Regions from separate parts of the Paenibacillus sp. FSL R10-2199 genome, predicted to be linked through region 2. Evidence: predicted binding sites of a transcription regulator. Region 2 holds the regulator's gene; each other region holds the start of a gene.
What was found. Region 2 encodes Rex, which represses fermentation and respiration genes when NADH is low (regulators of the CRP and FNR family bind a similar motif). Its sites were predicted from a motif close to TTGTGAAATATTTCACAA; they were not measured.

Region 1: NYE33_RS06275 (formate/nitrite transporter family protein) is a predicted target of Rex. The motif match lies at 2,512-2,529, and genes of this name have one in related genera.
Region 3: NYE33_RS04375 (cytochrome ubiquinol oxidase subunit I) is a predicted target of Rex. The motif match lies at 3,257-3,274, and genes of this name have one in related genera.
Region 4: NYE33_RS03090 (phosphoketolase family protein) is a predicted target of Rex. The motif match lies at 4,445-4,462, and genes of this name have one in related genera.

What each region holds. Positions count from the first base shown of each region.
Region 1 is NZ_JBBOBO010000001.1:1,424,112-1,432,065, forward strand. It holds gene NYE33_RS06265 (formate--tetrahydrofolate ligase) at 1-660, shown strand, start outside; gene NYE33_RS06270 (FAD-dependent oxidoreductase) at 1,025-2,389, shown strand; gene NYE33_RS06275 (formate/nitrite transporter family protein) at 2,630-3,457, shown strand; gene NYE33_RS06280 (MFS transporter) at 3,924-5,141, shown strand; gene NYE33_RS06285 (GNAT family N-acetyltransferase) at 5,203-5,706, shown strand; gene NYE33_RS06290 (MOSC domain-containing protein) at 5,718-6,362, shown strand; gene NYE33_RS06295 (GNAT family N-acetyltransferase) at 6,496-7,044, opposite strand; gene NYE33_RS06300 (DUF2164 domain-containing protein) at 7,085-7,330, opposite strand; gene NYE33_RS06305 (glutamine--tRNA ligase/YqeY domain fusion protein) at 7,578-7,954, shown strand, end outside.
Region 2 is NZ_JBBOBO010000001.1:4,137,473-4,145,426, reverse strand. It holds gene NYE33_RS17855 (AAA family ATPase) at 1-685, opposite strand, end outside; gene NYE33_RS17850 (hypothetical protein) at 678-1,220, opposite strand; gene NYE33_RS17845 (aminoglycoside adenylyltransferase domain-containing protein) at 1,746-2,513, opposite strand; gene NYE33_RS17840 (cell wall elongation regulator TseB-like domain-containing protein) at 2,825-3,346, opposite strand; gene NYE33_RS17835 (amidohydrolase) at 3,374-4,675, opposite strand; gene NYE33_RS17830 (redox-sensing transcriptional repressor Rex) at 4,662-5,315, opposite strand; gene dinG (ATP-dependent DNA helicase DinG) at 5,535-7,954, opposite strand, start outside.
Region 3 is NZ_JBBOBO010000001.1:996,252-1,004,205, forward strand. It holds gene NYE33_RS04350 (MBL fold metallo-hydrolase) at 1-440, shown strand, start outside; gene NYE33_RS04355 (hypothetical protein) at 409-615, opposite strand; gene NYE33_RS04360 (S1C family serine protease) at 999-2,246, shown strand; gene NYE33_RS04365 (cold-shock protein) at 2,641-2,841, shown strand; gene NYE33_RS04370 (cold-shock protein) at 2,934-3,164, shown strand; gene NYE33_RS04375 (cytochrome ubiquinol oxidase subunit I) at 3,388-4,776, shown strand; gene cydB (cytochrome d ubiquinol oxidase subunit II) at 4,780-5,793, shown strand; gene cydD (thiol reductant ABC exporter subunit CydD) at 5,793-7,556, shown strand; gene cydC (thiol reductant ABC exporter subunit CydC) at 7,553-7,954, shown strand, end outside.
Region 4 is NZ_JBBOBO010000001.1:732,796-740,749, reverse strand. It holds gene NYE33_RS03110 (GH36-type glycosyl hydrolase domain-containing protein) at 1-991, opposite strand, end outside; gene NYE33_RS03105 (hypothetical protein) at 1,272-2,210, opposite strand; gene NYE33_RS03100 (GntR family transcriptional regulator) at 2,364-3,086, shown strand; gene NYE33_RS03095 (hypothetical protein) at 3,147-4,232, opposite strand; gene NYE33_RS03090 (phosphoketolase family protein) at 4,576-6,960, shown strand; gene NYE33_RS03085 (hypothetical protein) at 7,116-7,424, shown strand; gene NYE33_RS03080 (TIGR03915 family putative DNA repair protein) at 7,399-7,954, opposite strand, start outside.

The sequences.
Region 1 (7,954 bases), 2.7 Mb from region 2:
GGTGTCCGCAAGGAAGAGCTGTATGCCGGCAACCGGGCGGCGCTGCTCTCCGGATTATCCAATATGGAGCGCCATATTGAGAATCTCGGTAAATTCGGTGTGCCTGTACTCGTTGCCCTCAATCACTTTGAAGGGGATGCCCCGGCGGAGATTAACGAGGTGCTGGAGGCCTGCCGCCGGCTGGGTGTGCCTGCTGCGGTATCCAAGGTATGGGCTGAAGGAAGCGCAGGCGGGCAGGAACTGGCGCAGGAGCTGAAGAAGCTGCTGGACCGGGAAGAGGCCGTAAAGTTCGCGCCGCTGTATGAAGACAACCTGGACATTCCGTCCAAAATCAATAAAATCGTCACCGAAATCTACCATGGCGCAGAAGTGGCCTTCTCCCCGGCAGCCAAACGCAGTCTGGCTGTTATTGACAGGCTGGGCCTGCACCAGCTTCAGGTCTGTATGGCCAAAACGCCATATTCCTTCTCGGATCAGCCGAGGCTGCTTGGAGCACCGGAAGGCTTCACCATGGGTGTCAGGGACATTACATTGTCTCTTGGCGCAGGTTTTGCAGTAGTCATCACAGGGAACATTGTCACGATGCCGGGCCTTCCCGCCAAACCGGCCGCAGAAGGGCTGCTGGTCGATGAAGATGGTGTGATCTCCGGTTTGGAATAAACGGTTTTTTGGCCGCATACAGGCGGCAGCCATCCATTAGATAGAGCCTCACTTGTTCCGCAGAAGGTTTGCGGTGTAGTGGGGCTTTTTTTGCTGCAAAGATTAGAATTTATACAGTTTCACACCCTAACGCTGCTTCCTGCTGCTTCCTGCTGCTGACAGACATAATGTCCTACTGGCGGGGAAAACTAATGCAAGAAGAAAAGAAATTCAGCAGATAATTAAAAATTGAAATTGTGAACAATGTGAGAAAATTCACAAAAGTGCTTGTAATGTGATAAATATCACAATATAATCAGTGTATAAAGTGAAATTAATCACAACTACAGAGAAACAGGCTTGTAAATTGGAGGAGGAAGAAATCATGAAAGTAGCAGTCATTGGATGTACACACGCCGGAACCGCCGCAATTGTTAATACCGCACAGCTGTACCCGGATGCCCAGATTACGGTTTACGAGCGCAACGATAACATATCGTTCTTGTCTTGCGGCATTGCGCTTTACGTAGGGGGAGTCGTCAAGGACCCGCAGGGATTGTTCTATTCTTCCCCGGAACAGCTTGCAGCACTGGGTGTGCAAACGAAGATGCGCCATGAAGTGACGAATGTGGATACCGCCCGCAAAACATTGAAGGCCCGCAACCTCGCTACAGGTGAAGAATTTGAAGATACGTACGACAAGCTGATTATGACAACAGGCTCATGGCCGATTGTGCCTAAGCTGGAAGGTATAGAGCTGGAGGGGATTCTGCTCTCGAAGAATTATAATCACTCCAACACCATTATTGAACAAGCGCAGAAGGTGAAAAGAATTACAGTAGTCGGAGCCGGATATATCGGCGTTGAGCTGGTTGAAGCTTTTCAGATGAACGGCAAGGAAGTTACCCTGATCGACGGGGAAGACCGCATTCTGAGTAAATATCTCGATGAAGAATTCACGGCTCCGATTCAACAATCTCTTGAAGAGCACGGCATCAGACTTGCGCTTGGAGAGAAGGTTGCAGCATTCGCCGGAGAGAACGGCAAAGTGACTAAGGTCATTACAAGCAAGGGAGAGCATGAAACCGATCTGGTCATTCTCTGCATCGGCTTCCGTCCGAATACAGAGCTGCTCAAGGGTCAAGTCGATATGCTTCCGAACGGCGCTATTATGGTCAACGATTACATGCAGACCAGCCTGTCGGATGTATATGCCGCTGGTGACAGCTGTGCGATTCATTACAACCCGACCGGTAAACATGCCTATATTCCGCTCGCCACGAACGCTGTACGCATGGGGACACTGGTAGCCCGCAATCTGGTCTCGAATACGATTCCTTATATGGGTACGCAGGGAACATCAGGCATCAAGATTTATGAAGACAATATTGCCGGAACCGGACTTACCGAGGATGCCGCCAAAGCCGAAGGTATGGATGCTGAAAGTGTTATGCTGATTGACAACTACCGTCCGGAGTTTATGCCGACATTCGAGCAGGTTCAGGTAAAAGTCGTATTCGAACGTGCGACCCGCCGCATTCTTGGGGCACAGATTATGTCCAAGATGGATCTGACGCAGTCGATCAATACCGTATCGGTTTGTATTCAGAATAAAATGACCGTGGACCAGCTGGCCTTCATTGATTTCTTCTTCCAGCCGCACTACAACAAGCCTTGGAACTTCCTGAACACTGCAGGACTTCAGGCACTGCCCAAGGCAGTTGCCGTTAAAGAACCAGTGCATGTCTAATCACGCCTGATTTCGCCGGGGCCCGTTAAGGGCTCCTTTTTTTTATGGTTTTAACTATTAATTCCGGGTCCGAATGAGAAAAATATTCCGCCGCCTAACCTTTTATGGTAAATTTGACATGTCAGTGAAAACTTTCACTTAGGTTTTCTGAGAGTGATTTTTATCACGTTAATGTGATTGTGATCACGTTACAATGGCATAAAGGAACAAATTTTAAGTAATTAGAAGGGGATAGGAATCATGGCTTATAACAAACCGCAGGGGATCGCCGAAGTAACGGTAGAGAACGGAGTCAAGAAAGCGCACAATCCGCTCAGCACTGTACTTATTCTTGGTTTCCTGGGAGGAGCGTTTATCGCGCTCGGATTTTTGCTGGATATTCGTGTCATTGCCGGTGCGCCTGCCGAGTGGGGGTCCATCGCTAACTTCATCGGAGCTGCGGTATTCCCGGTAGGGCTGATACTGGTGCTGCTTGCCGGAGGCGAGCTGCTGACAGGCAACATGATGGCGGTGCCGCTTGCTTTTATTGCGAAGAAGATTTCGTTCTGGGAAGTGATTAAGAACCTGGTGCTGATTACACTCAGCAACCTGGCAGGAGCCTTGTTCGTTGCTTATTTCTTCGGTCATGTCGTTGGCCTTACATCGGACGGGGTGTATCTGGAGAAGCTGGTGAGTATGGCTGAGCACAAGATTGATGCGACCTTCCTGCAGGCCTTTATCTCCGGGATCGGCTGTAACTGGCTCGTGGCGCTGGCAGTGTGGCTCTCCTATGGAGCAGATAATTTCAGCGGCAAAATCCTCGGTATCTGGTTCCCGACAATGGCGTTTGTAGCCATCGGCTTCCAGCACGTTGTAGCTAACATGTTCCTTATCCCTGCTGCCATCTTCGAAGGACATTTCACGTGGGCGCAGTATTTCGCCAACTTTGCCCCGGTATGGCTGGGCAATCTTACGGGCGGCGCGATCTTCGTCGCAGCGGCTTACTGGATGGCTTACCTGCGTAAGGAGCCGGCAGCTGTAACGGCTGTTGAAGGAATCTCCGCTGCAGGTGTGAAGAAACACGCTTAATTCAAAATCCGCCGGTAATGACCGGCATGTTCAATAGTTTGGCCCCAGCACTTCCTGGCTTCTCGGCACCCTGTTTTTGGGAATCGCAGAGAGAAAGGGAGTGTTTTTTGTTAGCCCGGCTCTGCCTGGAATAACTTCAGGGCAAAACAAAATTCGCCGTGCATATCCGACTCGGGGGAACGAAATCGGATTCACGGCGAATAAATAGGGAGTGTTTCATATGCACTATTACCCTGGCCTGCGGGGAACGAATCAGGTCATTTCCACCTATTTTCTTTACGTGCAGAAGCTGCAGTTATAGAATATAAATAGCACGGCAGGCGGGAAGTGATTGGGAATTTCGCAGCAGTGAATTCAATGATGCTATGCGATAAAGCGTTAACGCGAGAACTTGCCCGTCATCCTGTTTTCAGATGATACTGGATGGATTAATGACACCTATGTTACAGGGGATGAAAGACAAGTTATGAGATTTTTGCAGGCCTATCCGAAGGAAGTCAAAGTGTTCTTGATTGCCAGTCTCATTAATGCAACCGGCAGTGCGCTGATGTGGCCGCTGGTTACGATGTATGTATTTGATGAGCTGGGACGCAGTATGAAAGATGCGGGAATTGTTCTGCTGGTTCAATCCCTCGGGGGGATTGCCGGGCAATTGCTGGGCGGATCTTTGTATCACAAGGTAGGGGTAAACCGCCTGATTGTCGGAGCACTGGCTATGAACGCGCTGACCCTGTTTGCTCTTCCTTGGGCAAGCGGCAGCTGGAGTATATTCATTATAGTTATGGGCCTGATGGGGTTGTTCAACTCTCTGTCTCTGCCGGCTATTCAGGCCTTTATCGGCTTCCGGTTCGCGGAGCAGCGCGGAGAGCTGTTCAATATCGTCTATGTCTCGAACAATATCGGGGTAGCACTGGGTACCGCACTGAGCGGATTCCTGGGCAATTATATGCTGAGCTTTGTGCTGAACGGTGTGACTTCGGCGGTGTTTGCCGGATTCTTCTTTGTTTATCTGCGCAGGGTGGGGACAGCACCGTCGCCGTCCCATGAGACAATACAGAAGAAACACCCGCAGGGGGAAGCGTCAGGCTGGAAGCTGCTGGGGCATACGCGGATTTATCTGTACATGGCTATTGGTTCGATGTTTCTGCTGATCGGCAATTCGATCTGGAATACCGGAGTATCGCCGTTTATTATTTCAGAAGGCTGGTCGAAGCAGTTATACGGCTTCCTCTGGACGCTGAACGGCGTACTTATCTTTGCCGCGCAGCCGCTGGTCAGTCTGATCAAACGCTGGTTCGCAGGGACTTCTACTGCGCAGATGACAGCAAGCGCCGTATTCTATCTGGGCGGGTATGCGGTTATACTGTTCATGCCGAGCTACCCGGGCATGCTGCTGGCGATGGTGCTGGCTACACTGGGTGAGATGCTGATCTCTCCGGCCATGCCATCCTTCATCTCGGAGCATGCCCAGCGCAGTGCGCCCTTCTATCTCGGGCTTAGCGGCGGTATCGGCGCGGTCGGCCGGGTTATCGGCCCGTATCTGATGGGGATTCAATTCGACAGAGGCGGCCTTGCGCCGACAGGCTGGCTGGCCTGCGGGATGGCGGTTCTGTCCGTGGGATTCTTCGCGGTCCATGCCTACGTTAACCGCGGGAGCGTGAAGCTCCGGGGTAATGCTGCATAAACGGCTGCGCTGTAACTAATCCTTTTATTATCTGCTTAGCAAGGCAAGGGGTGTAGAAGCTATGCAACAACTAAACAGGGATTCGGCTTTCACCATCCGTCCCTCTGAAATCAGGGATGCCCGTGAGCTGATCATTCTCGATAATATGATCTGGACAGAGGAGACAACACCCGGTCCGCTGATGTGGCGCTCCCGGGAGGATTATCTGCTGCATGCACCGCCCGGCTCCCAGCTTGTAGCCTTGCAGGACGGGGAGCTATGCGGGTATGTCGGCTTCGGCTGTCCCAGCGGAATGGAGAGCAACCGCCATGTATGCGAGGTTAATATTGCCGTACATCCGCGCTTCCAGCGCCTGGGTGTAGGCAGCCGGCTGATCGCGGAGATCAAGCGCCATGCTGCAGAGAATGGAATCCGTAAGCTGCGCCTGCGTGTGCTCTCCTGCAATACACCGGCACTCTCGTTCTACCGCAAATGCGGATTCGAGGAGGAGGGACGGCTGCGGGAGGAGTTCTATCTGGGCGGAAGATATGTAGATGAGGTATTCATGAGCTGCATGCTGGACTAGGAGGAATCAAGATGGAAGTCGTCTCACTAAATGTAGGCAAGCCGAAGACCGTGGATTACCGCGGCAAACCGCTGGAAACGGGAATCTACAAGCTGCCGGTCCACGGCCCGCTGGTGCTTCATGCTGAAGGCTTCGACGGGGACGGGCAAGCGGATCTGGTAAACCACGGGGGCCCCGACAAGGCCGTCTGCGTCTATCCGGTTGAGCATTATGCCTACTGGGAAGAGCTGCTTGGCCGGAAGCTGGACTACTCCGCATTCGGTGAGAATATCACAGTGAGCGGACTTCTGGAGACCGAGGTGTGCATCGGGGATGTCTTTGAGATTGGTACGGCACTGCTGCAGGTAAGCCAGCCGCGCTTCCCCTGCTTCAAGCTCTCGCAGAAGCATGGACCGGCGGATATGCCTGCGCGGGTGCTGTCCACCGGTTACAGCGGGTTCTATTTCCGCGTGCTGCGTGAAGGCAGGATTGCATCCGGTGACCGGATTATTAAGCGGGAGAGCGGAGCGGGCCATTTCCCTGTGAAGCAGGTGCTGTACTCGATGGAGCACGGGCGCAAGGATAAGACCGGACTAGCCGAGCTAGCCGGGCTGGACAGCCTCACGGCCGGCATCCGGGAGAAATTCCGGGGCTGGCTTGCGGCAGCGGAGAACTAGACCGGAGCAATACCATGGAAAGACGGTACGCCAGAACCCCCGGGGCTTATGTTATGCCTCCGGGGGTTCTGGCTTATGCTGTGTATAAATGTGCATAATAACATGCTGCCAAATGCCTGATGCTGCCTTGCTGTCAGCCCAGCAGCTTCCATTCGCTGCGCAGCAGACCGTAGACTGCGTGGTTCACATAACCTGCGGGCAGCTTCTCCGCCTCGCGGATCACGCCTTCGAAGATGAATCCGAGCCGCTCGGGAATGGCCCTGCTTGCCGTGTTACCCGTGGCGCAGCGGATCTCTACACGGTTGAGCTCCAGCTCCAGCAGGGCATAATCCACGAATACCCGGCAGGCGCTGGTCATGTAGCCGTTGCCTTCATAGCCTTCACCCAGCCAGTAGCCGATACCGACAGACCGGTTATGCCAGTCAATCTCGTGATACCCGATGATCCCGGCCAATTCCTCCCGGACCCACAGTCCGGCCGTGAAGCCGCCATTGTCACTGCCCTGCTTCACGGCATTCTTGATGAAAGTAGTCAGGTGGGCCTGCTCGGCTACGCCGTCCACCCAAGGCAGCCACTGCCTGAGCCGGTGGCGCGAGCGCTCGACCAGGGCGTACATATGGCGGGCATGCTCAGGCATAAGCAGCTTCAGCTTCAGCTCTTCATCAATGACATAATTAAACATTTGGCTTCCCCCTCTGCGGCGTAAGGTATAAGCTTCTGCCCTAACGCTTTTTCCACTCCAGAGCGTAGATATCTTCCTCCAGCGCCTGCATGCGCTGTGAGGCCAGTGTCCGGCAGTCACTCAGTGCCCCGTTGTAGACAGCCGGCCCAAGCTCGTTCAGGAAGAACTCCAGCAGACTATCTGCTGCCAGATGGCCAATCGTTTCCCCGCGTTCGGCTTCGAAGTATGCGCGGATATTCTCGGTGATCAATTCCCGCTGCTCTTTGGGCAGTTTGATCGGTTTCATGGGTACCCTCCTCTTCTCGGTAATCCTATATGATCCATGCTACTCTATCGCCGGGAGAGAAGTCAAAGATGCAGTTTTATCGCTGCGGGATCTTATTGGCGCCTTAGTTTCACCGGGACAGATACGTTGTACATCAGGGACAGGAATGCCGTTTCTGTTTAACTTTTATTGAACATTCCCTGCCTAACGGGTATATTAATAGGAAACATGTTTATACAAGGAAGTAGTAATAATACAGAACGAAAGGTTGATCATTGTGGAGAACCAGGGTACACCCTCCAATTTCATTAAGAACGTCATTACCGAAGATCTCCGCTCGGGCAAGGTTAAGGAAGTGGTCACCCGCTTTCCGCCGGAGCCGAACGGTTATTTACATATCGGACATGCCAAGGCGATCTGGATTAACTTTACACTGGCTGATGAATTCGGCGGCAAGACCCATCTGAGATTCGATGACACCAATCCGGTCAAGGAAGACACGGAGTATGTGAACTCCATTCAGGAAGATGTGAAGTGGCTCGGATATGAATGGGAAGAGCTGCGTTTCGCCTCGGATTATTTCGGGGAGATGTATGAGCGGGCCGAACTGCTGATCAAGAAGGGCAAAGCTTATGTCGATGATCT
Region 2 (7,954 bases):
AGTCCAGCATTTCCTTGCGGTTCGTTGCTGCTACCAGCAGAATGCGCGGGGCTTCATTGTTATAGATCCCGTCCATCTCGGTCAGCAGCTGATTAAGCGTCTGGTCGTATTCACGCTGCTGCCCGCCTTCACGCTTGCCGCCGATGACATCAATCTCATCAATAAATATAATGGCACTTTGCTTATTTTCCTTAAGCGCACGGGTACGGGCATCCTTGAACAAATCGCGGACACGTCCTGCACCGACACCGACATACATTTCCACAAACTCACTGCCTGATGCAGCCACAAATACTGAGTTGGTATAATGTGCCGCAGCCTTGGCCATCAGCGTCTTGCCGGTTCCCGGAGGGCCTGTCAGCAGAATCCCCTTCAGCGGGCGAATCCCGAATTTGCTGATTTCTTCATGCCGGATCAGAAAGTCCAGTGCTTCCCGCAGCTCCTGCTTAGCGTTGTCCTGGCCGCCGATTTCCTCAAAAGTCAGCTTGGACGGCCCATTCTTCTTACGTTTCTTATCTGCACCTGCATTTACCGCCAGACCGCCGCGTGCGTGGGCAATAAACAGGAGGGCAGCGACCATGCCGAAGGCAATAATTACAGGGAAAATGTTAATCCCGACAAAAACCATAAAAATCAGCATGACCGGAACAAATCCGGCCAGGACCTCTTTCCAATACTTAGGCATTGTTCCACACTCCCATCGTAGCCGCCGCACGCGGCAGAATGATGAACTTACTCTCTTTACCGTTGCTCAGACTCACATACACATTCTTGTCATCAATTTCCGTTGTTGCTATAACCCCGCTGTACTTGCTGTCTTGCGTCTTCAGACCATCCAGCTTGGCAGGGATTAATGTATACTTCCGGCTCTCCATCGCCTCTGCAACCGAGAACATGGCTTTATCCCAATACTCATCCAACAAAGCGCTGGAGTTCTGTTCGACATCCAATTTGAGCGTGCGGCCGTTGATAGCTGAGCTGCCCTCTTTGGATACATACTGCACGAGCTCACGTAATTTCGTGCCCGGCTGCAAATCAAGTTTCAAAGTGACCTCATTGCGTTTAATACTAATATGGGAATCCTTCACTCCCTCATAGGATGATACAAGTTTTTGCAGCGGCTCCTGCACAGCGAACTGGCGGTACGAATACCAGCCACCGAATAACAATGCAGCGGACAGCAGAGACGTTAGCAGTACAGGCATAAGACGCAGTTTCAAGAAACGTCCTCCTCTCAAAAATGACCGAACATAAATCTATAATAATGACCAATCTAGCGTGTCTAGCGCCCTTCCGAGACTGACATGCTCTTAAGCATGTCCTGATACAAGTAGTAGTATATCACAGGTGTATATACGATTTTACATAAAAGTGTGAATATATTTAAAATTTTTGATACTAATTTCTGGATGTTTCAGTAGATTATCTTTCTTATCGGCAATAAATGTGTACAGAATTAGCTTTGCCGGTAAGGATATCGAAAAAGAGCACCCTGTAGGCAAATAAATGCCTGCGGTGCTCTCTTTTGTAGGACATGGACTTAGGAGTCGCATTAATTCCTCCAGTTCCAAAGCTGAAGGGGCTTTGCCTCTTTATTAAGGTCGACCCTTCAATATAATCCGCCTTTTGCTGGTCTGCCGCTGGCGCGGACTCAGATTCCGTTAATTAACAAATACACCCCATTTCGGGCTTAAATGAACAAGATAACGGAATCTCAGTCCGCTTCACTCATTGTTAGTTTGAATTTACACCTTGGCTTGGTGCTGTCTGATTTCGCCGGCCATGTATTCTGCAAAATCAATTAATAACTCCGGGTCGTAACTGCTGTCACTCGCCACACCGCTATATTCTTCAAGGCAGTGCTTCAGCAGCCCGTGATAGCTGGACGGCAAATGCTGCAGGCCCCACTCCCCGCCTTCCTTTTTGGAAGACACAACTTCTTCCCGCACAAAATACAGCACACGGCACAAATTCAGTGTGTAGTACACTGGAGAAACTATGATTTGCTGAGCAGCATCTCCGATATCACCAAGGATAGAATCGAGGTAGTATTGGCGGTCTACCGGCAGAAACGCTTCGCGGATAGGCTCGCCGTACAGAATAAATCCCCGCTGATAGACTACGGCAAATTGAGCCGCAAGATCCCTGTCCTCAAACCCGCCACACAGATAATGCTCATCATTTCTGTACCGGTCCAGATGAAAGTCCGAGAAGTGAAACTCAAAGGGCGTCGGATGCACAAAGTTCTTCAAATATTTCTTCAATACAATAGTTAGCTCAACCCCGCGCCGGTTCGGCAGACTGTCGTGATAAGCTATCACTTTCTTGGCCAGTTTCCGGCTGACCTCTACAGGCAGCTTGTCGTGTACGACAATCAGCAGATCAATATCACTTTTATCCGGATGAAAACAGCCCATGGCCAGCGAACCGTGCAGATAAATCCCGGACAAATTTGCCCCCAGCTCCTCTTTGAACAACGTTACCGCCTGATCTAAATAGGCTAGAATTTCCAAATTTATGATCCTCCTGAATGTCAATTATGTATGAAGCAGATGCCGGGAATGAATACTTCCGATATGACAATCCGGTATGCATCATCGTATATACTGATTAATGCTATCCAGCTGTCATGCCATCGAAATGGATTCATCTATTCCTCCCCTATTATTAAGCCATAGCTCCAAGTAGGCCACAAGTCCAAGAATAGTTATTGATTGTTCTCTCCCTTGAAGAACCTTTTAAATTACGGCTTATATTAATATAAAAAGCGGGAGAACAGTTCAACTGTCCTCCCGCTCCTGCTGTAGACCATTCTTGCTGCCGCTTACCGGTTGGGCAGGCTGTACCCTTCACCGATGGCACTGCCGTCTGTGAAGCGATAGAAGCTGTAATAGAACCTGCCGTCCTTTTTGTAGAACAGCTGCCAGGCATATTCTCCGTTATACACTCCCGGCAGCAGCCGCTTAATCGTAATACCCGGAAGCTGGGCAGCTATAATATCACGGATTTGCGCCTCAGAAGTCCCTTTGCTGAGCTCCTCCGCGTATAAATCGTTGTCGCCTCCGGCTGGCTGGCCTTCCTTGGTAAAACGGACCCAAACCATCAGCTCGGTTCCTGCATCATTTTTTCCGGTAAGCACCCAGTATATCGCATTTTCATCCCAGACGGATTTCTGTGCTTTGGTTACCTCAGTTAAGCCGGCCCGCGCTCTGGCAATCTCTTTGGCTTCACTCCGCTCGTTCCACTGATCCTTCATAATGTAGGCATAAAACTGGCTTAGTCCGAACAGAAGGAGCAGAACCAGGGAAATCCCCAGCGGAAGCCATTTTCTCCTCTTCTTCAACATGCAGCTTCCTTTCCCTTTAAACCTGTATTACCGTTTAAGCAGTCCCTCGAACGTTTCCTGCGCTTTGCGGCGGATAGCTTCTTCATCTAGTGTCAGGCATTGTCCGTGCTTCACAACCTGTTTGCCGTTCACCCAGACATGCTCCACATCCTTGGCACTGGCTGAATATACCGCATGGGACAAAAGATCGGTATGCGGCAGCAAATGCGGCTGATCAATATCAATCGCAATGAAGTCGGCCTTCATCCCTGCTGCAAGCCGACCTACCTGGTTCAAGAAAATAGACTGTGCACCATATTCGGTCGCCATCAGCAGCGCCTCTGGAGCCGGTACTGCTGTAGGATCACCGCTTACACCTTTGTGGATCAGCGCGGCCAGCCGCATTTCTTCGAACATATCCAGGTTGTTGTTGCTTGCCGCACCGTCCGTACCCAGGGAGACCTTAACTCCTGCTCTAAGCAGTTCAGGAACACGGGCTACTCCGCTGGCCAGCTTAAGGTTGCTGCCGGGATTATGGGATACACCAACATTGTGGCGGGCCAGAATCTCAATCTCTTCATCGTTCAGATGAACACCATGGGCGATCAGGGACGGCCGGGTGAACATACCCAGCTTCTCCAGATGAGCGACCGGACGCAGGCCGTAATCGGCCACATTCTGCTCCACTTCATGACGCGTTTCGGACATATGCGTGTGCATCGGCAGATCCAGATCATGAGCCGCCTGGACAAACTTCATGAAAAACTCAGGAGGACAGGTGTAAGGCGCATGCGGCGAGAGCATTGCAGTAATTCTGCCGTCAGCCTTGCCATGCCAGTTCCGGGCAAAAGCAATCGCCTCCGCCAGCTTGTGATTCTGCACCTCTTCCGGGCACAGGCCAATAACACCGCGCATAAGTACAGCACGGATGCCTGACTGCTCGGTAACCTCAGCAACCCGGTCCATATGGTCATACATATCGAGGAAGGTCGTAGTGCCGCCCTTCAGCATCTCAAGAACGGACAAAGAGGTTCCCCAGTACACATCATCACCGGTGAATTTCTCTTCCATCGGCCACATTTTTTCCTGCAGCCAAGCCTGCAGTACCATATCATCGCCGTAGCCGCGCAGCAGTGACATCGCCGCATGGCCGTGGGTGTTGACGAGACCCGGCATGAACAGCAGCCGGCTGCCGTCAATAACCTCGGCATCCTCTTCAATTACAGGCTTATCTTCACCTATGTAAGTAATAAGATCATTTTCGATGGTCATATAACCGCTCAGCACCGGCTTATCGCTGCCAGGCACCAGAAAACGCCCGTTTTTAATAATGGTTTTATTGCTGCTCATCTTCAGCTTCGTCCTTTCCGTCATGCAAATAATAAGCCAGACTCTGCAGATCCGTAGTGAAATCGGCGGCATGAATCCGGATATTGGCCGGAGTCTTCAGAATGACAGGCGCAAAATTCAGGATCGCCTCAATGCCCGAATCCACCAGAATGTCAGCAACGTTCTGTGCTTCACTGTCCGGAACGGTAATAATCCCGATGCGGATGCCCTGTGCACGGATGGTATCCCCCAGCTCACTCATCGGCTGAACAGTCAACGAGTTGATCTGCTGGCCTACCTTAGGCTCATAAGCATCAAATACAGCTGTAATCTTCATCGTATCCTTCAAGTAAGCATTGTAATTCGACAAGGCGTGGCCAAGATTACCTGCACCTACCAGAGCTACATTAATCTGCTGGTCCAGCTTGAGAATATGCCTGATCTTCTCAATCAGATAAGAGACATCATAACCAATGCCTTTTCTGCCGAAATCACCAAAATAAGCCAGGTCCTTGCGGATCTGGGCGGGGTTGAGATCAAGCTTCTGTCCCAGCTCCTGAGAAGAAACTGTTGAGATTTCACGTTTTTGGAGATCGTTCAGGAAACGCAGGTACACTGGGAGTCTGCGAACGACGGCCTCCGATATTTTATCCGATTTCATGTTTTCTCCTCCTAAAAGTTTTGATAGCATATGCTGCTTGATTCAACTTCGCAAAACTCGCTTCGTAAGCATTCACTTAGGTTTGATAGCATATGCTGCTTGATAAGCCGGTTATAGGAACCGTGCTCCGGGTACTACTGCCCGTTTGGGCAGCAGCAGTGGAGCACGGGACTTCAGAACAATAATTACTTATACATAATATCAACCGGAGACGGATTATTAAACCCCGCCTTCTTCAAGCCATTCTGCAATCCGCGGAACGATCTGATCCGTCAGCATATGCTCCATCTTGGGACCGGGCAGCGAATACAGGAAATACTTCCCATAATAAGATTCGATTACCCTGGTATCATATACAATAACGATTCCGCGGTCCTGCGCGGTGCGGACCAGCCGCCCGAAGCCTTGCTTGAAGCGGATTACGGCCTGCGGGACGGACAGCTTCATGAACGGATTCTTCTTCTGTGCCTGGAGCAGCTCCGACTTCGCTTCAGCCAGCGGATGATTAGGCGGCTGGAACGGAAGTCTGACAATGGCCAGACAGGTCAAAGCTTCACCGGGAATGTCTACACCTTCCCAGAAGCTGCTCGTACCCAGCAAGACTGACGCTGTACTGTCCTGGAAACGCCGGATCAGCTTGCTCCGGCTGCCGCCTTCTACGCCTTGTCCAAGCACCGCGATATCCTGCGAAGCCAGGGCCTCCTTCAGCGGATCATAGACCTGGCGCAGCATCTTGTAGGAGGTGAAGAGCACCAGCATCCGCCCGCGGGTAGCCACGGCAGTTTCTGCCAGAGAATGGACCAGTGTATCCACAAAGCGGGCATCCCCTATGCTTCCCTTGACACTCGGGAAATCACGGGGAATGACAAGCAGTGCCTGCTCACGGTATTTGAACGGCGACGGAAGCAGGGCTGTCATCAGACGGCCCTGCTCTGCAGCCTCACCAAGACCGAGATTATCTATCATGAACTGGAATGACTTATCCACAGACAAGGTGGCCGAGGTCAGGATGATACTCTTCTTCTTGTCGAAGAACAGCTCCCTGAGCTGGGTGCTCACATCCACCGGAACGGCATACATCTGCAGCGATTTGCCGCGGTAATTGCCGCTCCCCTCCAGCCAGTAGACGATATTCTCGTCATTCAGTCCCATAAAGAAACGGATCTGCTCCCGGATGGAGGCCAGGTCCTTGAACAAACCGCCGATATCCGTCACAAGACTGTCCGAAGAGGACTGGCTGTCCGTATCACGCATCTCACTGAGCATTTTATCACCCTTGCGGATGATATCACTCAAGCTGAGATGGAGTGTATTCTCCAGAGCAGCCAGCTCCTCCCACTCTTTGGGCTTCTTGCCCGGCTGCAGGCGTGCGACAAGCTGGCCAGCTTCACCGGCTCCGGCATCGCTGCGTTCAGGCAGCAGGCCGAAGAGCTTGTCGCTAAGTGTATCCCAGGACTCCTTGACGGTAAGCAGATCCGGATAGATCCGGTCGATAACACCGCTCCATTCCGAAGCCTGCTCACTGCCGGACGACTGCAGGGTCTGGCGCAGGGCAGGCAGCTGTCCGCTCCGGCTGTCCTTGTACAGACGGGTGAGCGTATGCGCCACGGTGAAATATTTCATCTGCATTCCGAGATGTTTGCCGGCAATGTCCTCCAGATGATGCGCCTCATCAATGATGAGATGCTCGTAAGCCGGAAGCAGCTGATGCCCGGCCTTAACATCTGCGAATAACTTGGAGTGGTTAGTCACCACCACATCGGAAATCCCGGCTTCATGCTTGGCCCGGTGATAATAACATTTCCGGAACCACGGGCATGAGCGTCCCAGACAAGAATCGGTATCACTGGCTACGGTCTCCCAGAAATCACCGCCGCGCCCGCTTAAGTTCAGCTCTTCATCGTCGCCGGTCTCCGTCTGGGTCAGCCAGACCATCATCTGCGCGGCCGTAAGCGCTTCTTCCCTGGGACTTGTGAAGTCCCTTTTATTAATTCTATGTTCAAACTTACGGAGACACAAATAGTGTCCTCTTCCCTTAAAGATCGCTGCCTTGAACGGAAAGGGCACAACACTCGTCAAAAGAGGGATGTCGCGCTCACGCAGCTGATCCTGGAGGTTGATCGTATGCGTGCTGACCATGACCTTCTGATTACTGCGGACACTGTGATAAATGGCCGGAAGCAGATAGCCCAGCGATTTGCCGGTGCCGGTTCCTGCTTCAATCAGCAGATGCTTATCCTGATCAAGCGCCGTCATGACCTCCTGGATCATCAGTTCCTGGGCTTCACGGCTCTCATATTGCGGAAGGGTGTCCTTCAGACGTTTGGTTACCTCTTCCATATACTCCCCGAAGGTAATATTCTGCAGCGGGTTGTCAGATCCTTCCTCCCGAGGCGGAGCCAGCTCTGCCCAGTCGCCTACAGCAAGGGCCAGCTGCCGGTAGAAGGTCAGGTCTCCTTCCGGCTGGAAGGTCTCCATTTCGCGCTCACGCTGCAGACCATCGAAATACCAGGCCAGGTCACTGTCTTCATCGGCGAACAGCTCATTGAGCCGCTGGATGGTCAGGAGAGGCAGGCTGTCCAGCTCCTCCAGACATTTCAGCAGCACAAGCGCAGTTGCGAGGGCATCACTGTCCGCCT
Region 3 (7,954 bases), 3.1 Mb from region 2:
ATGATGCGGCGGAACCGGTAGCCTACAATTTCTATGACGGCAAAGAGAAGCTATGCGTAGCCACAGACCTCGGGTATGTCAGCGACAAGGTAAGGACGGCAATATCGGATGCCGATGTGCTCGTGCTGGAATCGAATCATGATATTGAGATGCTGCGGATGGGACGTTACCCGTGGAATACGAAGCGGCGGATTCTTGGCGATCTGGGGCATCTGTCCAATGAGGCAGCGGGAGCAGCGCTCAGCGAGATTCTGACGGGGCGGACCAAACGCACCTATCTGGCTCATTTGAGCAGGGACCACAACATGATGGATCTGGCAAAAATGTCCGTACGCGGGGCAATGGAGGACCGGGGCTGCTTCTTCAAAGACAGCGAGTTCAGGCTCTGTGACACCTATTATGACCGGCCTACGCCATGGGATAAGGTGAGCCAGTCATAAGGCGGTCCACTTCAGTGATTTTGTGCTCCAGCTCCTGGCGGGAGAACAGCCCTTTGTCAATCAGCAGCTCGATCATCGCACTTTGGACAAGAATCAGGTGGTAGTGTTCATCCTTAAGATCACCCAGCTTGCCGATAAACTGTACCAGATCCATACTTGTTGAGAATGACTCCATAGTCCGACCCTCCTTTTGAAATGGATTGTAGCGGGAATGTAAAAAATTCGCATCTTTTTAACACAGAAAAAATGTGGGCGGTGCTGCTGCCTGTGATACAATCATATAGAACGTTCCTTTAAGTTATGAGCTGTTGCCGCTTCTAATTCTAGTGTAGTCTTTTAGGTTGCAAAATATTCCGGATACAAGCTTATAAACTTTTTAGTAGGTTGCAAGAATAGGAGAGTCCCCTTGCGCTTAGAACCCACAGGAATGTGGTGAATGAATCAAGTGAAACCTTTTAGCACTTTGTGAAGTCTAAGAGATATAGCGGTTAAGCTCGGGCGTGGTTGCTTGGCGTTCAGGTCTTGAATGCGGTGGCAATAGAGGGGAGAGGATTTAACGTGGGATTGTTTGATGATGATTTCTATTCAACCAAGGTGTCGCGGCGCAGAGCCGGCAAACAGGGTACCTCCAATGGATACGCCGAAGGGAAATGGTCTGTCCGCAGGTCACGGCGTTCGCTGGCAACATGGCAGGTATCGCTGATCAGCTCCGTATGCAGTGCGGTTGTGGCTGTATTGCTGTTCAGTCTGGTTACGGGACAGCTCACCGAGGAGAAAGCACAGGCCCCGGCAGTCATTGACAAGGTGGCTGTGAGCAGTGCAGATCCGTTTGACCGGATTATTCAGGCTGCTGCGCTTGTCCGCCCGGCGGCAGTAAGCATCATTAATCATAAGGAAGACAACAAGGAACTTAATATTCTCGATGAGTCTGCATTAGGATCGGGAGTTATCTATAAAAAAGATGAAGATAAGGCATATATCATTACCAATAATCATGTGATTGAAGGCTCCAGCAAGCTGGAGGTTGTTACCGTGGATGGTGTGACCCGCAAGGCAGAGCTGGTCGGCGCCGACAAGGTGAGTGATATCGCAGTGCTCTCCATTGATTCCAAAGGTATCAACACGGTTGCGCAGATCGGGGATTCCTCCAAACTGCGTCTGGGTGAGACGGTCATTGCGATCGGCAACCCGCTGGGCCTCGGCGATACGCTGACCTCTGGCATTGTGAGCAATACAGAGCGGACGATCCCGGTATCTCTGAACCAGGATGGGGTATACGACTGGGAGCAGGAGGTTATCCAGACCGATGCTGCCATCAATGAAGGCAACAGCGGGGGCGCACTGGTTGACCTGGACGGCAAAGTGATCGGCATCAACACGATGAAGATTTCGGATACAGGTGTGGAGGGGCTGGGATTCGCGATTCCTGCCAACCATGTAATGGAGACAGCGGATGAGCTTGCGGCTAACGGGAAAATTGCCCGTTCCTACCTGGGCGTGTACTCTGTAGATTTGAATAATCCGTATGTACCGCTTGCTGAAGACCAGCGCAAAGAGCTTAACCTTCCAACTACGGTAACCGACGGGGTTGTAGTATTGGATGCAGTGGGTCCGGCAAAGGATGCAGGCCTGCAATTCAATGATGTAATTACCAAGTTTGATGACAAGTCGATTACATCCACCTTGTCCCTGCGCAAATATCTGTACGACCATACCAAGATCGGCGATGATCTGCAAATTACATTTTACCGCAATGGTGAAGTGAAGCAGGTGACGGTACAACTTCTTGAGAAACCCGAGGAATAAAACCGGAAGCCGCCGTATATAATAATAAGGCAGTCAGGATAACGGAAACGGTTCATGCCGTCCTTTTATGCAAAATTTAAGAGGACGGGGCCCGTTTCAAGTCCAAATTAATGGGGTAAACAATGATATCTGCTATAAATATTACTATTTAGACCAACTGGTAACCCTTACATTGGGAAGAAGACCTTATAAGGGAAAAAACGGAGAAATTCGGATGGGACAGCTTGCCTTTGTTAATAAGGTGTGGTAACATGAAATTATTCATACAATTGATACCTAATTCTCGCATTGAAAAGGGCTGTCAAATGAATCACAACCTTTCTCAATGTGTGAATTTTTTCTTTGTCTGAAGATAAAAAGAACATATTAATTTAAATTTGTGGAGGTAACACACATGCAAACAGGTACAGTTAAATGGTTCAACGCAGAAAAAGGATTCGGTTTCATCGAAGTTGAAGGCGGAAGCGACGTATTCGTTCACTTCAGCGCAATCACTGGCGACGGCTTCAAAACTTTGGACGAAGGCCAACGCGTTGAATTCAACGTTGTTCAAGGCAACCGCGGACCACAAGCCGAAAACGTTGTAAAACTGTAATTAATAGAAGGTGCCGTCCCCGCTTGTGAAAGTTGGGACGGTCTTTTTTTATCGTTACTCAGCTTGTAACATAAAGGAAGGGAGGAACGGCAATGAACTACCGGAAGAAGCCTTTGGAGGAAGTACCGGAAGAAAATACCGCAATATGGGCCTGTACCAACGATGGATGTAACGGATGGATGAGGGATAATTTCGCATTTGAGCATGCGCCTTCTTGCCGTCTCTGTCATTCCCCGATGGTTCGTAGCATGAAGATGCTGCCGCAATTGCTTAATTCGAATGGCGATCTCAAATCGCTTAAGAAAGGTATTTCCATTACCTAAACCAATGCCTTTATGAACCAAGACAACTATAAATGATGGACAAATCCAAGACGGTGAAACCGTCTTATTTTTTTTGCTTTCTTTATGTAATATTGTGATATTTGTCACAAATTTATTGAATTTCATGCTCAAACAGGGTGTATAATGTGATAATTATCACACTTTAGGCCCTGAAAATTTGACAGAATAGACATATCGAATGGGGAGAAGGAAGGGGAGAAATATGGATACAGTAATGCTGTCGCGTATACAATTTGCGTCGACGACGATTTTTCATTATTTCTTTGTGCCGGTATCAATCGGACTAGCGCTCTTAATTGCTATTATGGAGACCATGTACGTTAGAAAAGGCAATGAAGAGTACAAAAGAATGGCGCAATTCTGGGGGAAGCTGTTCCTCATTAACTTCGCAGTAGGCGTAGTGACAGGGATATTGCAGGAGTTCCAGTTCGGAATGAACTGGTCTGACTATTCGCGCTTCGTCGGTGATGTTTTTGGAGCCCCGCTAGCTATTGAAGCCTTGTTGGCATTCTTCCTTGAGTCCACGTTCATCGGAATCTGGATCTTCGGCTGGGACAAGGTATCCAAGCGTATTCATCTATTATCGATCTGGCTGGTAGCCTTCGGAACGATGCTCTCGGCATTCTGGATTCTGGCCGCCAACTCGTTCATGCAGCATCCGGTAGGTTTCCAGATCAACAACGGACGGGCTGAAATGAATGATATCTTCGCACTGATTACAAACGGTCAGCTGCTGGTGGAGTTCCCGCATACAGTGCTTGCCGCATACGCTACAGGCGCATTCCTCGTAACGGGGATCAGTGCTTATAAATTGCTTAAGAAGCAGGACGTGGCCTTTTTCCGTAAATCGTTCGAGATCGCGGCCATTGTCGGTATTATCTCTTCATTTGGCGTAGCTGTTGCCGGACATGCCCAAGCGCAGTATCTGGTTGAAACACAGCCAATGAAGATGGCTGCTTCTGAAGGGCTATGGGGTGAGAGCGGCGACCCGGCACCTTGGACAGTCTTTGCTAATATCGATACAGAGAATCAGACCAGCAGCGGAGAGGTGCAGATTCCGTATCTGCTCAGCTTCCTGTCTTACAGTAAATTCTCCGGTGAAGTTAAGGGTATGCTGGAGCTCCAGAAGGAGTACGAATTAGCGTATGGACCTGGAGATTATATCCCGCCTGTCAAAACAACCTTCTGGAGCTTCCGGATCATGGTTGCGGCAGGCTCGCTAATGATTGCACTTGGCGTGTATGCCATCTACCTCATGTGGCGCAAGAAGATGGACAAACCAAATACCTGGTTCATGCGGTTCATGTTCTGGGGGCTGCTGCTTCCGCCGATTGCCAACACGTCAGGCTGGATTATGACGGAGATCGGGCGTCAGCCATGGACAGTATTCGGACTTATGACTACGGAAGACAGTGTATCACCTAATATTACAAGCGGACAGGTGCTGTTCTCGGTGATTTCGTTTACCGCAATCTATGCCATACTGGGTGCGGTAATGATCGGCCTGTTCATCAAGGTTATCAAAAAAGGCCCTTATGCTATGGATAACGAACACGGCGAATCCCACGATCCGTATAACAAGGAGGATTAACCCATGTCACTTAATGAATTATGGTTTCTGCTGATTGCAGTGCTGTTTGTCGGGTTCTTCTTCCTTGAAGGCTTTGACTTCGGTGTAGGGATGGAGACGCAGATTCTGGCCAAGAATGATACAGAGCGCCGGGTACTGATTAATTCCATCGGTCCGTTCTGGGATGCGAATGAGGTATGGCTGATTACGGGAGCAGGCGCGATGTTTGCCGCCTTCCCGCATTGGTATGCGACGCTGTTCAGCGGATTCTATATCCCGTTCGTGTTCGCCCTGCTGGCGCTGATTGCCCGCGGTGTTGCCTTTGAATTCAGAGGTAAACGCGATTCGAAGACGTGGCAGAAAACCTGGGATGTCTGCATCTTCTTCGGCAGCTTCCTGCCGCCGTTCCTGCTGGCTGTGGTGTTCGCCAGCTTCATCAAAGGCTTGCCGATTGACGGGGATATGCAGATGTATGCCGGTTTCTTCGATATCGTAAATGCCTATACAGTTGTAGCGGGAATTACAGTAGTCCTGCTGTGTCTGGTACATGGACTGATGTTCACTACGCTCCGCACCCTGGGAGACTTGCAGGAGCGGGCCCGTAAGCTGGCCCAGAAACTGCTGATTCCTCTGGCAGTGCTGCTGGTGGCCTTCGTTATAATGACGTACAATATGACAGATATCTTCGATAAACGCGGAACCCTGCTATGGATTGTAGTTGCTCTGGGCGTAGTCGCTTATCTGCTCTCCGGATACTTTATGACCAAGAAGAAGGATGGTTATGCCTTCGGAATGACCGGGGCAGTAATGGCGCTGTCGGTAGCTTCGATCTTCATCGGACTGTTCCCGCGGGTGATGATCAGCTCGCTGGATCAGGCGTTCAACCTGACGATTACGAATGCGGCTTCCGGCCACTATTCACTGAAGGTAATGACGATCGTGGCGCTGACCTTGCTGCCATTCGTGCTTGGTTATCAGATCTGGAGTTATTTCATCTTCCATAAACGGGTTCACGAGAAGGAGCATCTTGAATACTAATGGATAAAAATTTGCTTGGGTACAAAGGAGTAAAGCCTGTCTTTCTGATTGTCGGCTTCCTTACCCTGGTGCAAAGCCTGTCCATTCTTCTGCTGGCGAAATCGCTGGCCGAAGTTGTCTCTGCGCTGTTTGCGGGAGAACCGCTGAAGGAACAAGGGGCTAAATCGCTCTTGTTCCTTCTTGCGTTTCTCGTGCGCCATGCCTGTGCCATGCTGATGAGCCGCACATCTTACCGCTTCGCGGAAGCTACCGGCAGCAGCATGCGGAGACAAATGATGGACAAGCTGTTCCAGCTGGGACCGAGGCTGGCAGGTGACCGGGGAACCGGGAACGTGGTCACACTTGTGCTTGAAGGAGTAACCAAGTTCCGCACTTACCTGGAACTGATTATTCCGCGGATGGTCGGTATGGCGGTAACACCGGCTCTGCTGCTTGTCTATGTATATACCCAGGATACGTCCAGCGGTGTCATTCTTACCTTAACGATGCCGATCATCATTGTCTTCATGATTCTGATCGGTATGACGGCCCGCAAGCAGATGGACCGTCAGCTGAAGTCCTATCGTACGCTTTCCAATCATTTCGTGGATTCGCTGCGCGGGCTGGAAACCCTGAAATTCCTTGGACGCAGCCGCAGCCATAGCGAGAGTATTGCAGCGGTCAGCGACCGCTACCGCTCGGCCACGATGCGTACGCTGCGCGTGGCGTTCCTGTCTTCATTCGCAATGGACTTCTTCACCATGCTGTCGGTGGCATCGGTAGCGGTAAGCCTCGGGCTGCGTCTGGTCAATGAGCAGATGACACTGGTTACGGGGTTAACGATCCTGATTCTGGCCCCGGAATATTTCCTGCCGGTACGGCTGGTGGGCGCGGACTTCCATGCCACACTCGACGGCAAGGAAGCCGGAGAAGCGATGAAGAGTATTATTGACCGTGAGACCGTGCAGGCGAAGCTGCTGGAGCCGGGGGAACAGGAAGCTATACAAGGTGGCAAGGCTCCGGGAGCGTTTTTCACGTGGAACAATAACAGCTCTTTACGGCTTAACGAAGTTAGCGTCAAATATGAAGAAGAAGGCGCATCCTCGCTCGAAGAGGTGAAGCTTGAATTCAACGGATATGCGAAGATCGGCATTATCGGGGAGAGCGGGGCAGGTAAGTCTACACTCGTGGATATCCTGGGAGGCTTCCTTCATCCGACCTCCGGCAATATCACGATTAACGGAAATGGGGTCACTGCGCTTACGGATGAGGAATGGCGCAAGCAGACCGCTTATATCCCGCAGCGTCCTTACATCTTCAGCGGCACACTGGCTGACAATGTGCGGTTCTATTATCCGGAGGCTACGCAGGAAGCTGTTGCGGCAGCACTGGAGTCTGCCGGATTATCAAAGCTGGTATCTTCGCTGCCGGGCGGCTTGGATGAAATGATCGGGGGCGGCGGACGTTCGCTAAGCGGCGGACAAGAGCAGCGTGTGGCACTGGCCCGCGCTCTCTTGAGCAGCCGCCCGGTTATGCTGCTGGATGAGCCGACGGCTCACTTAGACATTGAGACAGAATATGAGCTGAAGGAAACGATGCTGCCGCTGTTCGAAGGCAAGCTGGTATTCCTGGCTACGCACCGCCTGCACTGGATGACCGACATGGATCTGATTGTCGTCATGCAGCAGGGACGGGTAGCTGAAGTAGGCACACACAGCGAGCTGACAGCCCGTAAGGGTGCTTACTATGAGCTTATTCAAAGTCAATTGGAGGGAATCCATTGAAACGTGAAGGATGGTTTGCTCCCTATTACTCTGCCTACTTCTGGCGGTTCGTGCTGATCATTGCATTAGGCGCACTGACGATCTTCTCGGCGTCTTCCCTGATGTATACCTCAGGCTTCCTGATCTCGAAGGCATCGATTCCGCCGGAAAATATACTGATGATCTATGTACCAATTGTCGGCGTGCGCACGTTCGGAACCAGCCGGGCCGTCATCCACTATGTGGAGCGGCTCGTAGGGCATGATACCATTCTGCGCATTCTCTCGAAGATGCGCATCCGGCTCTACAACATTCTGGAGCCTCAGGCGTTGTTCCTGTCCTCGCGCTTCCGGACCGGGGATATTCTCGGCATGCTGGCCGACGATATCGAATATCTGCAGAATGTGTATCTCCGTACG
Region 4 (7,954 bases), 3.4 Mb from region 2:
AGGTAATGAAGCACTGGTAAGCATTCCAGGTGTTGATCATATTGTTCAGATTGTCGCTCGGGGTGTGAACCTGGAAGCGGTTAAGCTTGCTGTGCCAGAACGCCTTCAGTTCTTCGAGCTCCTTCTCTACAACAGACAAATCTTTGTAGTGACTCAGAATCTCAGACGCACCCTGCTCATCATACTGTCCCAGCAGGAAGGCGACTTCTTTCTCTTCTCCCGGCTGCAGCTCCACATTGATCTGCAGGGCGCCGCAGGCATTGGTATTGTAGTTAAGTGAATTGGAACATTCGCCGTTCGCAACGGAAGCCGGGTTCCCGTAGCTGCGGTAATCGCCCAGGAAGGTATCCCGGTCGCCGTCGTAACCGGTAACTTCCGCGCCGGCTGCGCCGAAGAATCTCCAGCTCTGCTCTTCGGGGATATTTTCGTTGATGACCTGAAGGATCATATTATTCTTATAGTAAGTCCGTGAGATAAACAGGGTGTACTGCAGGTTGACGGTATCCTGCTCGTAGTTGTTATTGTTGGTCAGTTCGGCAAAACCGAAGAGAGCCAGCTTCCGGGGTTTGGTGCCGTCATTACGCACCTTCATCCGCCATACCTCGTAGGTTTTGTTCAGCGGCACATAGTATAACGATTCCGTATGGATGTTATCGTAATCCGAGACGATGTTCGTGTATCCGGTTCCATGATGGCATACCGATTGGTATTGTTCCAGATCTTTACCCACTGGCTGCCAGGAGCCGGACCAATAATCCCCGTTCTCCAGGTCTCTTACATAAATGTAGCGTCCCGGCTCGTCCTTAGAGTTGAAGTGGTAGCGGAGATGCCGTCCATTGGCCCCAGACTTCACGAAGCTGTAGCCGCCGGCATTTCCTGAGATAATCGCGCCGTATTCCGGCGAGCCAAGATAGTTGGCCCAAGGGGCAGGTGTATTAGGCTTCGTGATGAGGTACTCTTTGTTCTTTTCGTCAAAATGACCGTATTGCATAACCATTCCTCCTACAAAGTGGATGACAGGCAGGAGTGTAAACACGCGTTCACAAACGGTTGGAATTTCCCGCCCAATCTCATTATAAGACAGTTCCGGCCTACTAAGAAACCCTAATTTTTAGTGTAAAAAGCAAACAATATAATATTTTTATGGGTGTTTGTTATATTAGAACCGGGTAATCTCATGGATATGATTATGGGGAGCATTGATCAATAAGCATCTATAGATAAATGCAGTCCTTTCCCCCAAGGAGATGAACTGCATTTTTAATTAGCAATTATTTGATTGCGGCGTCTACTTCCTTCTCAAAGGCCTCCAAATACTGATTGAAGATTCCGGTATCAAAATTCGCGGTGGTATCGTTGGCTTTGGGCGGATTCTGTTGAACCAGGCTGTATAGACGATCAGTTTCGGAGGAAAGCTTCATCCAGACCTGTTTAAGAGAATCATACTTGGAATCAAGACCGGTGATATAGCTGTCGTATTCCTTTTTCTTATTCATAGTCTTGGCCAGCTGCTCAACGGTGAAATTGATATCCAGACTCTGTCCTGTACTGCCGGTCCCGCTAATCATATAGGAATGGATATCAACAAATCCCTCGTTCCACACATCGGAAATGACGAAATTCCGGATCTCTCTTAACATTTCACTTGGAGCAGGTACGGTTGATAACGAAGCTTCCGGGAGGGGCTCTTTGAAGACCTTTCTTGCTTCGCCGAATGTTTCCTGGTCTGATGAATCTGTTGCCCAGATAATTTTCAGGTCACTGATAAGAACGATCAATTCGCTTTTGAGGTTAGAGGCTTTTTGGCCTTGGATTAACACGGCCTCAACTTTCATACCGCCTTCATCAGAATAATGTGTAGACTCGAGAACCTGGGGATTCTTAAGTTTCTGGTCATCAGGTGTTTCTACGGATTGAATCATTTGAAACAGCGGCTGGGCATCCGGATAGACGTTGTCTGTAATGAAGGTTTTTTTTGCTTCACTATCCGATCCGTTTAAGAAAATGTTAACGTAGTCAAGCGCCACAGCTTCTGTATCAGACAATTTTTTTGGTGCAGGTGTTGGCGCCTCGGTAGGAATTGAGGATGCCTGTGTTTCTGCCGGAGCAGCTGCTGTAGTCGCCGATGGCTCTGCCGTGTTTTTATTTGAGCTACAGCCCGTTAGTGCCATAAAAGCAATAATAAGTCCGATAACAAATTTTCTCTTCATTTTGTATTTCCCCCTGGTAATATATTTATTTCCAGTTCTATGTACGCGGTTTGACAGGCGGGGTTTCAGGTTTGAAATTTGAGCGCTATCATTCATCCTAATATGATATATTTAATATTGAAGTTTAGGCTCGACCCGACGAAGGAGTACTACATGACACAATTTGTCTATAAGCAAATTATTGATGACCTCAAAATGAAGATTTTTGCGGGACGGTTTGCTGATATGAGATTGCCGGATGAGCGTAGTCTCAGTGAAACGTATCAGGTTAGCCGCAGTACCATTAAGCGTGCGCTGACCAAGATGGAGAGCTACGGCATTATTTTCAAGAAACGCGGATCGGGAACCTTTATTAATCCGCTGTACATAAAAAACGATTCGATTTTTAATTACGAGGGCTCTAATCTGGGGGTCTCCGACAACTTTCAAATGCATGGCAAGAAGCCGGAGATCAAAGTACTGAACTTCGAGGTTATCCGGCCTACGGAAGAGCTTCAGCGTGATTTATTCTTGCAGCCTCATGATTTCGTATATAAAATTGTCCGCCTGCGCCTGTTTGATGAGGAACCCTTTATGATTGAGACCGGATATATTCCGATTAAAATCGTACAGGATCTCGATATGGCGATTATCGAAGGATCGATCTTTCATTATCTGGAGGAGTCGCGCAATCTGGCGGTTACCAAATCCTTTTTATCTATTTTTGCCGAGCCTTCGCTGCCTAGTGATCAGGAATTGCTCCACTTGAAGGAGAATGAGCCTGTTGGAGTCATGGAAGGGATCTTCTTCCTGGATAACGGGACGCCATTTGAATTCTCGCATATGCGCTTCCATTACCAGTATCTGAAATTCAACACGTTCGTGTCTGTTCATTAACGAAAAAAAGGCCGGGAATTTCCCGGTCTTTTTGGGGTCTGCATATAATTTAGCCTCGGTTTAGCGAGGGTTTACGGTTTGTTGGGAATGCTTGAACAGCTCTTTCAGGGCAGCCAGGCTGCTGACTTTACTTATCTCTTCTTTCTTGAGGGTTACTGACTCTGTCTCTGTGTTGGTTTCGTACTTCAGGTGAAGAGCGGTCATGTTAAGAGGCAGCTTAGGGATAAACATAATCACCCTGGTGTAGGCCTCATAAATTTCAGCAAGAGCATCTTCCCTTTTCTCTGCTGTTATTGTGTGGGCGGACACATAGGCTTCAAAGCTGTTCAGATCATTCCCTGTAAACTTTATTGCGAAATTCCCGCTGAAGTCCGGATATTCTGTATCAAAAGTATAGGCCACCCGATCGGCAATCCCCCGTCCAGCCTGACTTACGATTTTCTGTTTAAGCTCCTCTTCACTCAAAAGCCGGAATCCTTTTTTCCAGTGCTCTCCTACTTTAAAATCAAAGCCCGGCAATTCAAGCCGCTGAATAGCTATGCCTGCATCTTCGGAGGAAACGCCCAAGTCATCTTCAAAGCGGAGAAAAAGTTGTTTTAGACGGTGGCTTTCTGCTTCACTGAAGAATGCTTTGGCTTTGGAGGCGATCTCGTCCAGATTCGCCCGGTTCACCGCTACGTAATTTTCATCAGATATCTCCCGGGACGAACGGGTTCCCCGATAAATAGACATAGGAATATCCTGCAGCTCAATGCCAAAATATTTCTTAACCAGAAGAGGATAATACTTCTTTTGAGCGGTTTCCTCATAATTGTTGCTGAGCTGTCTCCTAAGCGGAAGACCGCCATCCACATGGCCGTTGGTGCGGCTTACCGTAAATACCAAGCTGCGGTCATTCGCCGGCGATGCCTTAAACACCTGATACCCGTCCTCATTTAATCCTTCTTTAGACACGATAACAAATTCAGATTGATAGGTTGCATTTAAGGCCCGGACGATTCCTTTTTGATAAAGGTACCCGCTTTTGGCTAAAAATAAACCGAACCCTGTCCAAAGGCACAGGCCGATTGCGGCAAGAAGGATAAGTCCTGTAAGGGTCACTTTTACCGTAATACGGGATCGGGAGGGGGTGGATGAAGTTCTCACGAATATCTGTTCTCCTTCCTGATAGCAGCTGGGTGATATGCTTATGATTTAAACTTGTAAGTAATTCCCACAAAATGATACCGTATTTGGAATGGTGATGTCCAGAAGGGAGATGCTTTAGAAGTTTTTTCATCGAAAATTTGATTAGAATTTATTTACATAAATCATAAAATAAAGGTTATATATAAATTTATTGCTCCCGATTTCATACTATGTTCAAAATTTCACAATATTGGACCGTATCAATTGCTAAAAAGATTGAATTTATTAAAGTCAGGAGTATGATGTAACTGTAGAAGTGATACATTCAAAATACAAAGATAAAAATTAGGGAGTGGAAGAAATGGGATTATCAATCGCACAGGTGGATTATTCTTCTAAAACTTATTTGGCAAAGCTTGACGCCTACTGGCGCGCAACGAACTACATCTCCGTGGGTCAGCTCTATTTGAAGGATAACCCGTTGTTAAGAGAACCTTTGAAGGACGCAGACGTAAAAGTGAAGCCGATCGGACACTGGGGCACCATCCCTGGGCAGAACTTTATCTACGCGCATCTGAACCGCGTAATTACTAAATATGATTTGGATATGTTCTATATTGAAGGTCCGGGGCATGGCGGCCAGGTTATGGTATCGAACTCCTATCTGGACGGAAGCTACACCGAAATCTACCCGCAGATCACTCAGGATATCCCTGGACTGAAGAAATTGTTCAAACAGTTCTCCTTCCCGGGCGGAGTGGCTTCCCATGCTGCCCCAGAAACACCAGGATCGATTCATGAAGGCGGCGAGCTGGGTTACTCCTTGTCTCACAGTGTGGGCGCAGTTCTGGATAATCCGAACCTGATCTCGGCAGTTGTTGTAGGTGACGGCGAAGCAGAGACCGGACCTCTGGCGGCTTCCTGGTTCTCCAACCGGTTCATTAACCCGATTACAGATGGCGCGGTGCTGCCGATTCTGCATTTGAACGGCTTCAAGATCAGCAACCCGACCATTCTGTCCCGGATGTCCAGAGAAGAGTTAACGGCTTATTTTGCAGGAAGCGGCTGGGAACCGTTCTTCGTGGAAGGCGAGAATCCTGATCTGATGCACCCGGAAATGGCTAAGGTTCTGGACACCATTATTGAGAAGATCGAAGCGATTCAGAAGAATGCCCGTGAAAATAACGATACCACACGCCCTGCTTGGCCGATGCTGGTCTTCCGTACACCTAAAGGCTGGACCGGTCCGAAAGCGTGGGACGGTGTGCCGAATGAAGGCTCCTTCCGGGCCCATCAGGTGCCGATTCCGGTAGATCAGAAGAACATGAAGCATGCGCCTGCATTGCTCGAATGGCTGAACAGCTACAGACCTGAAGAACTATTTGATGAGAATGGCCGTTTGAACGCTGATCTGGCTGAGATTCTGCCTACTGGTAACAGACGTATGGGGATGAACCCTGTAACGAACGCCGGTAACCTGATTAAAGATCTGCACAAGCCGAATTTCCGCAACTATGCACTGGATAATTCCGTACCGGGTCAAGTGATCGCGCAGGATATGGCTGTACTGGGCAAATACCTGAAGGAGGTTGTAACGCTCAACGAAGAGAACCGCAACTTCAGAATTTTCGGACCGGATGAAACGATGTCGAACCGTCTGGGACCTGTGTTTGAAGTAACCAAACGCCAGTGGATGGATTCCATCCAGGAACCGCAGGATGAATTCCTGGCTCCTTACGGCCGTGTTATTGATTCCCAATTATCCGAGCATCAGGCGGAAGGCTTCCTCGAAGGTTATGTATTGACCGGACGTCACGGATTCTTCGCCAGCTATGAAGCGTTCCTGCGCGTTGTTGATTCGATGATTACCCAGCACTTCAAATGGCTGCGCAAGGCTACAGATCAAACTTGGCGCGCAGATATCCCGTCCTTGAACGTCATTGCCACATCAACTGTGTTCCAGCAGGATCATAACGGTTATACTCACCAGGATCCGGGTCTGCTGGGTCATCTGGCTGACAAGAAGCCGGAATTTATCCGTGAGTATCTGCCGGCGGATGCCAACTCCTTGCTGGCTGTCTTCGACACCATTCTGAATGACCGTCAGAAGATCAACCTGATTGTATCGTCCAAGCACCCGCGTCCGCAGTGGTTCTCGGCAGATGAAGCTCAGGAACTGGTGGACAAAGGCCTCAAAATCATTGACTGGGCAAGCACCGACAAGGGCGGAGAGCCGGATGTGGTTATTGCTTCGTCGGGTACAGAACCTACTATGGAGAGCTTGGCTGCAATCTCGATTCTACATGAGAAGCTGCCTGAGCTGAAAATCCGCTATATCAACGTGGTAGATCTGCTGAAGCTGAGAAGCCAAAAGCTCGATCCGCGCGGCTTATCTGACGAGGAGTTTGATCAATTTTTCACAAAGGATAAACCGGTCATCTTTGCCTTCCACGGCTATGAAGGCCTGATCAAAGACCTGTTCTTCGACCGCCACAACCATAACCTGCATGTACATGGCTACCGCGAGAATGGCGACATCACTACACCGTTCGATATGCGCGTACTCAACCAGATGGACCGCTTCGACCTCACGAAGGAAGCTGTGCTGAGCTTGCCGGAGGCCGGCAAATATCAGGCGATTGCTGATGAAATGGATGCCATGGTGAAGAAACATAACCAATACATCCGTGAAGAAGGCATCGATCTTCCAGAGGTTGAGAACTGGGTATGGAAGGCTTTGAACTAATTAACGTTCACACGTGTAAATTGAATTAAATAGTAAGTTCTCAAGAAGGGAGTGCTCCGGGTGGTCATGATAATGACTGCGGGGCACTCTTTTTGTGCTGGATAATATTATAACCAATGCATTTTGAGAGAAAATGATAGTGTTGATTATCCGACTTGAACAATATCGCCTTTATTCACGGGAATTCAGGATATCAGCTTTGTCCCTATTTCGATCATGGATTAAGTCTATTATCAGACACGGCAGATTATTCTTTAAGTATGCCAATAGATGTTGCTTTGCGAAGCGTCAAAGCCAAACCGTTCAGCAAAGATTTCTCCAAACAGGCCCGTGCACTTGATACAACCCTCCGGTTTAATCGCTACTCTGTACTGCAATTCATAGAGCAAAATGATAAGGAACTGGGCAGAGTGTCCAAGGTGCTCAGGTCACAAATACTTAAGTATGAGTATTTGTTTGTCTGAGTGAAGCAGGGAGCGGGCCGATGGTCTTCGGCGGCTCCGGCTGTAGCGCCTTCTTCCGCTGCGCAGCAGCGAGTGCAGGGACGCCATTGCTGCCGTTCATCTCAACCATATGCTTCCAGTACCGCTTGGGCATCAGTGAGGTGCGCAGGCGGTCGTTTCGGCGTTCTTTAATCCCGATCGCATGATAGAAGCCTGTCCATAAGCGGCGATAGGCTTCTTCTGCTTCATCCGGCTCAGGTGCTATCCAACCGCTTAGCGGTATGATAGCCTCCCGTCCGGGTTCATGAATCAGCGCTACTTCATGAGTCTGGTCGTAGATCATGAAGCTCTCGCCCTGAAACCGGTCGCAGAAATGCTCCTGAATCACAGGAAGGATGTATCCCTGCGGCTCAATAACCGCAGCCATGACCGGACCGTATACGGAGAAACGGACAAAACCCAGATACAGATGACCTTCCCGCCGAAGCTGCTGAACCGCCTTCTGTAAGGCGTGCACCGTATCATCGGCCAGCATATTCATCACCTTGCGG